DNA from 2 places in the Paenibacillus sp. FSL H7-0756 genome. Region 1 is predicted to be linked to the other one. Evidence: a T-box and tRNA genes for the amino acid it is inferred to sense, from the RefSeq annotation. Region 1 holds a T-box; the other holds one or more tRNA genes.

Region 1 (4,212 bases):
GGGAGCTGACCATGTATAACCGGCTGTCCGGTCAGGTTGTAGAAGAGGGACAGGTATTATACATCCCTTGAGATTGATGATGCGCGGAGAATTCAGGCTTAACAGGAACAGCCCTTGCCTTACGGATGGGGCTGTTCCTGTTTCTGTATATGATTTCCGCTTCTGGTTTACAAACCGTTCAGCCGGGGGTAATAGTCACTACCGGCCTACATACATTACACATTCAGGCAGCTATGCGCTGGTACACTACTTCTGGAAGGATGATCATTCACATGAAGAGAAAAGTGGCAGCCACTGCGGCCGCACTAAGCTTGACGCTCACAGTCTCGGCCGGTGTCTATGCCGCCAGCAATCTGCAGGAGATCAAGGCGCTCCTGAACAACAAAATCGGGATCGTCGTGAATGGCCAGGCGTACACGCCCAAAGACGGCAACGGCAAAACCCTCGCCCCGATTACCTACAACGGCATCACTTATCTGCCTGTACGCTCCATAGGCGAAGCGCTGAACACCGCTGTTACTTACGATGCTGCAACCAGCCGGGTCATCATCGGTAATGGGGCTGCTCCGGCTGTCTCCTCCGGCGGCTCGTCCGCAGGAACACCAGCGGATTCTGTGAAGCGGCCGAAGAGCCTGCCGGCGGACTTCCCGCTTCCGGCGGACGCGAAGATCTTTGATCTGATCGAAGGCTCGGCGACCGGCAAGCCGTCCGCGACCTTCAGCTATACCACGAAGCAGGGGCTGGAGACGCTGGGCAATACGTATAAGGACTATTTCGCGCAAAAAGGAGCCACCTCCAAATCGGAGGAGGTCTCTGCAGCCGCCTTCCAGATTATTGATGCAGGTAGCACGTTTGCTGTTACCGTGGACGGGGCTCCCGGAACGGGCAGCCGCCAGGGCTTCAACGTGGTTCAAGTGATCTGGAGCGGGGAGTAAGCGCCAAGGTTCGTCTGCTGCGCGCCCTTTGTGTATATGCTGGTTGACTAGGGATAACACTGAATGTATTATTGAACTAAGTAATAACTAGCATAAAGACTGGGAACGGGAAGAGTAGGCGGTCAGCCCTTCAGAGAGCGGGATTATTATTGGTGTGAATTCCCGCAGGATGCAGCCCCCGAAGTCGCCCCGGAGTTGCCCTTCTGAGCTTGTCTTCATCATGAAGACCGGTTAGGATGCGGCCGGTTGCAGCCGTTACCCTGCATGAGTGTCGCGCTAAGCTTCAGGAACCTGTAGGGGAACTTAAGGCAGTGGTTTATTTTTTATTGGCGCGAAACAAAGGTGGTACCGCGAAAGAATGGCCTTTCGTCCTTTGAGACGAAGGGCCTTTTTGTATTCTCAGAAACCGCTAGCTACTCAATACATTTAACAGTGGAGGGTTCACAATGGCTGATAACAACAATGCAGCAGCAGAGCTGCCGAACGGGCAGGAAGCGGCAGAAGCTACCGCTTCAGCTAATCACAAGCAGAGCGACATGCCGACTACATATGATCCGGGAGCGGCAGAGAAGAAGTGGTATGCGTACTGGATGGAGAAGGGCTTCTTCGAAGCCGGCAAGCGTCCGGATGCGGAGCCTTACAGCATCGTGATTCCGCCGCCGAATGTAACAGGAATGCTGCATATCGGACACGCGCTGGATTTCACGCTTCAGGATGTGCTGATCCGCACCAAGCGGATGCAGGGATATGATACCCTGTGGCTGCCGGGTACGGACCATGCAGGGATTGCTACACAGACCAAGGTGGAGCAGAAGCTGCGCCAGCAGGGAATCTCCCGCCATGATCTGGGACGCGAGAAGTTCCTGGAGCAGGTATGGGCCTGGAAAGACCAGTATGCAGAGACCATTCATGACCAGTGGGCCAAGATGGGCCTGTCCCTCGATTACTCCCGCGAACGCTTTACCTTTGATGATGGAATGAAGAAGGCGGTCAGCAAGGTATTTGTGGAGCTGTACCAGAAGGGCCTGATCTACCGCGGGAAGCGGATTATTAACTGGGACCCGGCTGCCCGTACAGCGCTGTCGGATATCGAGGTTGAATACAAGGAAGTGAACGGGCATCTGTACCATCTGCGTTATCCGCTTAAGGATGGCAGCGGCCATATTACGGTGGCTACCACGCGGCCCGAGACGATGCTGGGCGATACAGCGGTAGCGGTACACCCGGAGGATGACCGTTACAAGCATCTGATTGGCAGAACACTGGTCCTGCCGATTATAGGCAGAGAGATTCCGGTTATTGCTGATGAATACGTAGATAAGGAGTTCGGCAGCGGTGCGGTTAAGATTACACCGGCGCATGATCCGAATGACTTCGAGATGGGAGTCCGCCATAACCTTCCGCAGATCAATGTAATGGACGAAGGCGGAGTGATGAATGAGGAAGCAGGCGCTTACCAGGGAATGGACCGCAGCGACTGCCGTAAGGCCATCGTAGCCGACCTGAAGGAGCAAGGCGTGCTGATCTCCATTGAGGATCATGTACACCAGGTTGGGCACAGTGAGCGTTCGGGGGCTGTTGTAGAGCCTTATCTGTCCACCCAGTGGTTCGTCAAAATGCAGCCGCTGGCAGAAGCGGCCATCGCTGCACAGAAGGACGGTGACGGGGTCCACTTCGTGCCGGACCGCTTCGAGAAGACGTACCTGAACTGGATCGAGAATGTCCGCGACTGGTGTATCTCCCGCCAATTGTGGTGGGGTCACCGGATTCCGGCCTGGTACTCCGAATCTACCGGGGAGCTTGTTGTTGCGCACGACGAAGAAGAAGCACGCCGCATCAGCGGGCTGTCCGACCTGAAGCAGGATGAGGATGTTCTGGATACCTGGTTCAGCTCCAACCTCTGGCCGTTCGCTACATTAGGCTGGCCTGACGGGGAGAGCAGTGACTATCAGCGTTACTATCCGAACAACGTACTGGTTACCGGGTACGATATCATTTACTTCTGGGTAGCGCGGATGATTTTCTCAGCCATGGAATTCACAGGCCAGAAGCCGTTCTCCGATGTACTGATGCACGGACTCGTACGCGATGCCGAAGGACGCAAGATGTCCAAGTCTCTGGGCAACGGCATCGATCCGCTGGATGTTATCGAGCAGTACGGCGCTGACGCCATGCGTTATATGATTACTACCGGCAGTACAGCGGGCCAGGATCTGCGGTTCCGTATGGAAAAGGTAGAGCAGGCGCGCAATTTTGCCAACAAGATCTGGAATGCCTCCCGGTTCGCGCTGATGAATCTGGAAGGCGTAGCCTTTGAAGATATTGACATTACAGGTGAGCTTGGCACAGCAGACCGCTGGATTTTGCACCGCCTGAACGAAACTTCCCGTGATATTACGCGTCTAATTGACTCGTACGAGTTCGGCGAGACCGGACGCCTGCTCTACAACTTCATCTGGGATGATCTGTGCGACTGGTATATCGAATTCGCCAAGCTTTCGCTGTACGGAGCGGACGCAGCCGCCAAGGCCAAGACCCAGTCTGTTCTGGCTTACGTGCTGGACCGCACACTGCGCCTGATTCACCCGTTCATGCCGTTCATTACCGAGGAGATCTGGCAGCATCTGCCGCATGAAGGAGAATCGATTACGCTGGCTGAATGGCCGAAGTACGATGCGGCGCTTGAGAATCCGCAGGCGGTATCAGAGATGAACCTGCTGATGGATATCATCCGGGCTGTTCGCGGTATCCGTGCGGAAGTGAATGCGCCAATGAGCAAGAAGGTCGAGCTGATTATCAAGGCCGGCAGCCAGGACACCCTGGACATTATTTCCCGTAACGACAATTACATCGGGCGCTTCTGCAACACCTCTTCGTTCGAAGCAGGCCTTGCGCCGCAGACGCCGGATAAAATGATGTCCGCCGTGGTTACCGGAGCGGAGCTGCTTCTCCCGCTGTCCGGTCTGATCGATATCGATCAGGAGATTATCCGTCTGGAGAAAGAAGTCCAGACCCTGAACAGCGAAGTGGAGCGTGTGGAGAAGAAGCTCAGTAATCAGGGCTTTGTAGCCAAAGCTCCGGCGAAAGTCATCGAAGAGGAACGGGCGAAGCAGGCGGATTATTCCGACAGACGCGAGAAAGTGCTGGCCCGTATTGCAGAGCTGAGAGGATAACTGACATGGAAGAGATCACCCGGAGCGGCGCTGCCGCTCCCTTAAGTTCTTATACAGAAGCCGTAGACTGGATCAACAGCCTGATTCCTTTTGGAATCCGGCCG
Region 2 (4,212 bases), on a different contig from region 1:
CCGAAGCGCTGCTGCTCGAAGGCTCCATAGATATCCGCTGTGTCCAGCAGAGTTACGCCCAGATCAAGCGCGCCATGAATGGTTCGTACAGACTCTTCATTATCCGGCATCATCATCGTTCCGAGTCCCAGAGCCGATACGCTCAGCCCTTCGTTCCCGAGTGTTCTTGTATGCATATGGTTGCCTCCCTCTTGTCCCTGTAATAGATCTTACGAACATGTCCTTATTCTAACCGTCCTGCCGTGGAGCAGCCACAGTACGTTCATGCTAGTAAGATCATTACCAGGGAGCGGAGGAAACGTATGGCGTATGTCCCCCGAGAATCGTCTGCTACGTTATAACAGGCGTATAGATACAAATATGCAGTCCCGGGTGATCCGCCAGATTGGCCATCGAATTGATGTCGTAGACTACAGGCTCACTTGTACCCAGACTCTCTATGACCACACGGTTGACTCTTTTCCCCTGAATATTGTGCTGTTTCCACATCTCGGCGAAATCCGCACTGTCCTCCAAGAGCTGATCGACCATCTCCTTGTGCCAAGGATCATGCAGGTTCAAGTCATAATAGGTTCTGTACACACCTACTGAATGTAGGGCGAACTCCTCCCAGTTCAGCATCCGGCAGCGCAGCTCCAGATCCAGGAACAGAAGACGCATCATAATGCGCTCAGAAGCAGACAGACCTCCGAAATCACTAAGCACTTCACTCGCTTTATCATTCCAGGCCAGTACCTCAGACCGCTCATTCGTAATAAAAGACGGATAAGTCAATTGCCGGATAATATCCCGCCACTGCGGACTCAGCTCCGGACTGACCGTATCTATAGAAGCAAGTGTATCCGGCAAGCCGGGATTCCATAGCTCAAACAGATGCTTGCGCTCATCTGCCGACAACCGCAGCGCCTGACTGAGACTCTCCATGACCTCTCTGGAGGCGGTAACCTCCCTGCCCTGCTCCAGCCATGTATAATAAGTGCTGCTGAGACCGGCCAGAACCGCAACCTCCTCCCGCCGCAGACCTGGTGTTCTGCGCTGACTGTTCGTTTCCTTGATCCCTGCAGCTTCTGGCTGCAGGCGGTCCCGGCGTGATCTCAGGTAGTCGCCAAGACGCTTAAACCTCGTAATCTCATTGCTCATGAGCTGGGCCTCCTTTCAGCCAATCGAGTGTCTATTCTACCAGAAATACGATTAAGATTGATTCACAGATGCTTCACATATTCACATACTCTCGCATATAGCGTGGGGTAGATCCCCGGGTAGGTCACAGCCTGCGGCAGCTCGCTGAAGCTTCGAAGCTCCGCCATTTCGTACGGGGGCAAAGTTCCGAACCTTTTGACATCTGCATAATACAACATCCCGTAGCTCTCTGCCAGCTCATCACTTCTGACCGAATAGATGCATAGCGGATGCAGTTCATAATCTTCAGCGCCTGTCTCTTCGTAGAGTTCTCTTACCGCAGCTTCCCCGGGACTCTCACCCGCCTCAATATGCCCGCCGGCAAATTCCCACGTGGACCGCTCACGGTGCCGTACCAGAACCCAATCCTTCCCTTGCTTCATAAAAATCACTACATATTTGAGACTCCCCCCAGGGCACTCCGCTTCATGCAATGTTACGATCATGATAGAATTCCACCTTTTATGTTGGTTAAGGAACTTCCAGACAAGCGCCATTATTGTAATATACTATGGATGGGGTGTCGTGGGTTTTTGTCACTGCGGTGGTATGGAAGGGTCATGCTTAACTGATCATCTATAGCATATTTAAAAATCTCTTGCCATTCCCTTACGTCCTGTGTTATTATAAATTTCGTTGCAGGACGGTAGCTCAGCGGGAGAGCACTATCTTGACAGGGTAGGGGTCATGGGTTCGAACCCCATCCGTCCTATATATGGATAGCCTTAAAGAAACGAAGCCGATCATATGATCGGCTTCGTTTTTCGTTGTTATCATTGCAACAGTTTTATTCTGCCTTAGCCCCGTTCATCCGAGACGCCTCATCCCGCAAATACTTCATCCGGGCTTCATACTCCATCCTTGTAGCGGCATCCTGACTCAGGAACTCCAGCGTATCCATTGCTTTTTTCAACATCGGTTCATTCATGGTCAGCACCTCCCAGTTTGGTTGCTCAACACCCTTCAGAAATAATAACCAGTTGATCAGACCACCAGTTAATGGGACGGCCTGCTCCTCGAGCTTTGTTAATTCTATTACATGAATTTCCAGATCATTGTTCAGTGGAATCCCGGTGTGATCTTCCCGAAGGCGAAAGATATTATGATGGCGGTTATTAGGAAGACAGGAATAGTTCAAAATATTGATCGTTACACACTTCTTCAATTGAATGTAATCGTCGCCTTTTTGAATTTGGTGGTAATACATCTCACTCCAGTAGAAAAGTGTCCGCTTCTCCATATTATATGGATTGAATAGTTGCATTTCGATGTTGATCCGTTTGCCCTCAGCCGTCTTGGCTTTAATGTCCAGAATAAATTGTTTCTCCCTTCAAAGATCTATGAAACATACAAGCCCAGTTTTATATTCAGCCCTCCCATTCACCTGTAAGTTATCGCCATTCGCTTATCCACCAATACCACGCCGTCCGCTTCACCCTTACCGTTGAACAGGCCTGAAATTACATATATTTTCGTATCATCTTCAGCTTTCGCTGCCCATTCTTTATCATGCAAATACCGCTTGTTGATGGAATCGTAAGCATAATCCAGGTTGCGCTCCATATCCGTCAGATACTGATCGCCATAGATTTGTTTGAAGTCATCCTTAGACATGCCAATTTTAAAACCGCCAGTGGTTTCATACGTATCTTTCGATTCCTCCGCCAGAGTAATACCTGCCACTTTATCCTCACGGTACATAATTCTTACGCCAGAGCTGTACATGATTGAATTCGCAATATCCTTATCTTCTCCTTTGCCCAATACCTCTTCTGCTTCCGCGCGGCTCATACCATACTCAACCATGGCTTTATGATCGTTCACCTTTTGGATGGCTAAGTCTTTGGTGGTTACCCCGTCTTTGGAATCCGCACAAGCCGTCAATACGAACAAGAACAACATTACCAGTACCGTTTTTCTCATCATGCCCTCCCGGATGTTTTTACCTAAACCTTACCATGCTTGGAGGAATAAGAAACATAAAAAAGACTGCATGAGCACAAGCTCACACAACCTCTAATAATGACGGTTACGAATTTACAGCAATCAGGTCGTTACTGTCAGCGTCTTTTGAACACCGCCGTCAGGATCGCACACCAGATATTTAACTTTCTCCCGTGCATTCTATATAATAGAGTCAGCTTACACACGGAAAGGACTGAACTATGCGCAGATATCAATAGTTGTACCTCACCAATACCATATATACTTCATGGAGGTAACACTTTGATGATTACTGAATTACGTACCGAGCGATTAGTGTTAAGACAAATGAGTACCGCCGATTCAGCCAGCCTTTTCGCGATCTGGTCTGATCCTGAAGTCACCCGCTTCATGAATATCAGCAGCTTCACAGATGAGAGTCAGGCCGTAGAAATGATTGAGCTGCTTGGTAAGTTAGCCGATGAGAATCAGGCGATCCGCTATTCTATCATTGAAGCAGAATCCGGCCGGATTATCGGCTCATGCGGTTACAATATGCTGGACTATGACAATGCGAAGACAGAGATCGGTTATGACCTTAGCCGCGAGTTCTGGGGAAGAGGTTATGTGCCTGAAGCCCTTCGTGCGCTAATAGATTATGCGTTTGATACACTGGGCTTCAATAGAATAGAAGCAAAGGCTCAGCCTGCTAATATCAATTCTATTAAAGTATTGCAGAAATTAAACTTCTCGCTGGAAGGAACAATGAGACAGAGTGAGCGGTCCAACGGAACCTTCATTGACCTGTGTATGTATTCTAAATTAGCTGCAGATTAGGATAATCTGAACAAAGGCTGGCCCCAGGCGCTTCAGAATGAACAGCGCAGGGTCAGCCTTATTTTATATACAAGCCTTCATAAAAAATAAAGCTACCACTGGGGCAGCTCCACTAATTGAATATCCGATGCGGATGTCTTTACGTATTTGAGAATTTCTTTATAGCCCTTCTCTGACAGAAAACACTTTTGCTCGACTCCTTTGTGGTCTTCCCCAAAATAAGCAATATGAAACGTCTTATCCAACTGGATAATGTTAGAAACCTGAATTAAC

What was found. The T-box of region 1 lies ahead of NST04_RS11055 (valine--tRNA ligase). A T-box ahead of a tRNA ligase gene usually reads a tRNA of that ligase, here a tRNA-Val.
Region 2: it has a tRNA-Val gene. The T-box ahead of NST04_RS11055 (valine--tRNA ligase) is inferred to sense a tRNA for this amino acid. The anticodon was not compared.

What each region holds. Positions count from the first base shown of each region.
Region 1 is NZ_JBBOVT010000001.1:2,495,459-2,499,670, forward strand. It holds gene NST04_RS11045 (LysM peptidoglycan-binding domain-containing protein) at 1-71, shown strand, start outside; gene NST04_RS11050 (stalk domain-containing protein) at 273-935, shown strand; T-box leader at 1,028-1,312, shown strand; gene NST04_RS11055 (valine--tRNA ligase) at 1,472-4,108, shown strand; gene NST04_RS11060 (bifunctional folylpolyglutamate synthase/dihydrofolate synthase) at 4,114-4,212, shown strand, end outside.
Region 2 is NZ_JBBOVT010000002.1:1,491,726-1,495,937, forward strand. It holds gene NST04_RS23190 (aldo/keto reductase) at 1-176, opposite strand, end outside; gene NST04_RS23195 (helix-turn-helix transcriptional regulator) at 331-1,140, opposite strand; gene NST04_RS23200 (NUDIX hydrolase) at 1,203-1,625, opposite strand; tRNA gene NST04_RS23205 (tRNA-Val) at 1,820-1,891, shown strand; partial or broken gene NST04_RS23210 (Rpn family recombination-promoting nuclease/putative transposase) at 1,970-2,506, opposite strand; gene NST04_RS23215 (hypothetical protein) at 2,560-3,072, opposite strand; gene NST04_RS23220 (GNAT family N-acetyltransferase) at 3,409-3,939, shown strand; gene NST04_RS23225 (LytTR family transcriptional regulator DNA-binding domain-containing protein) at 4,032-4,212, opposite strand, start outside.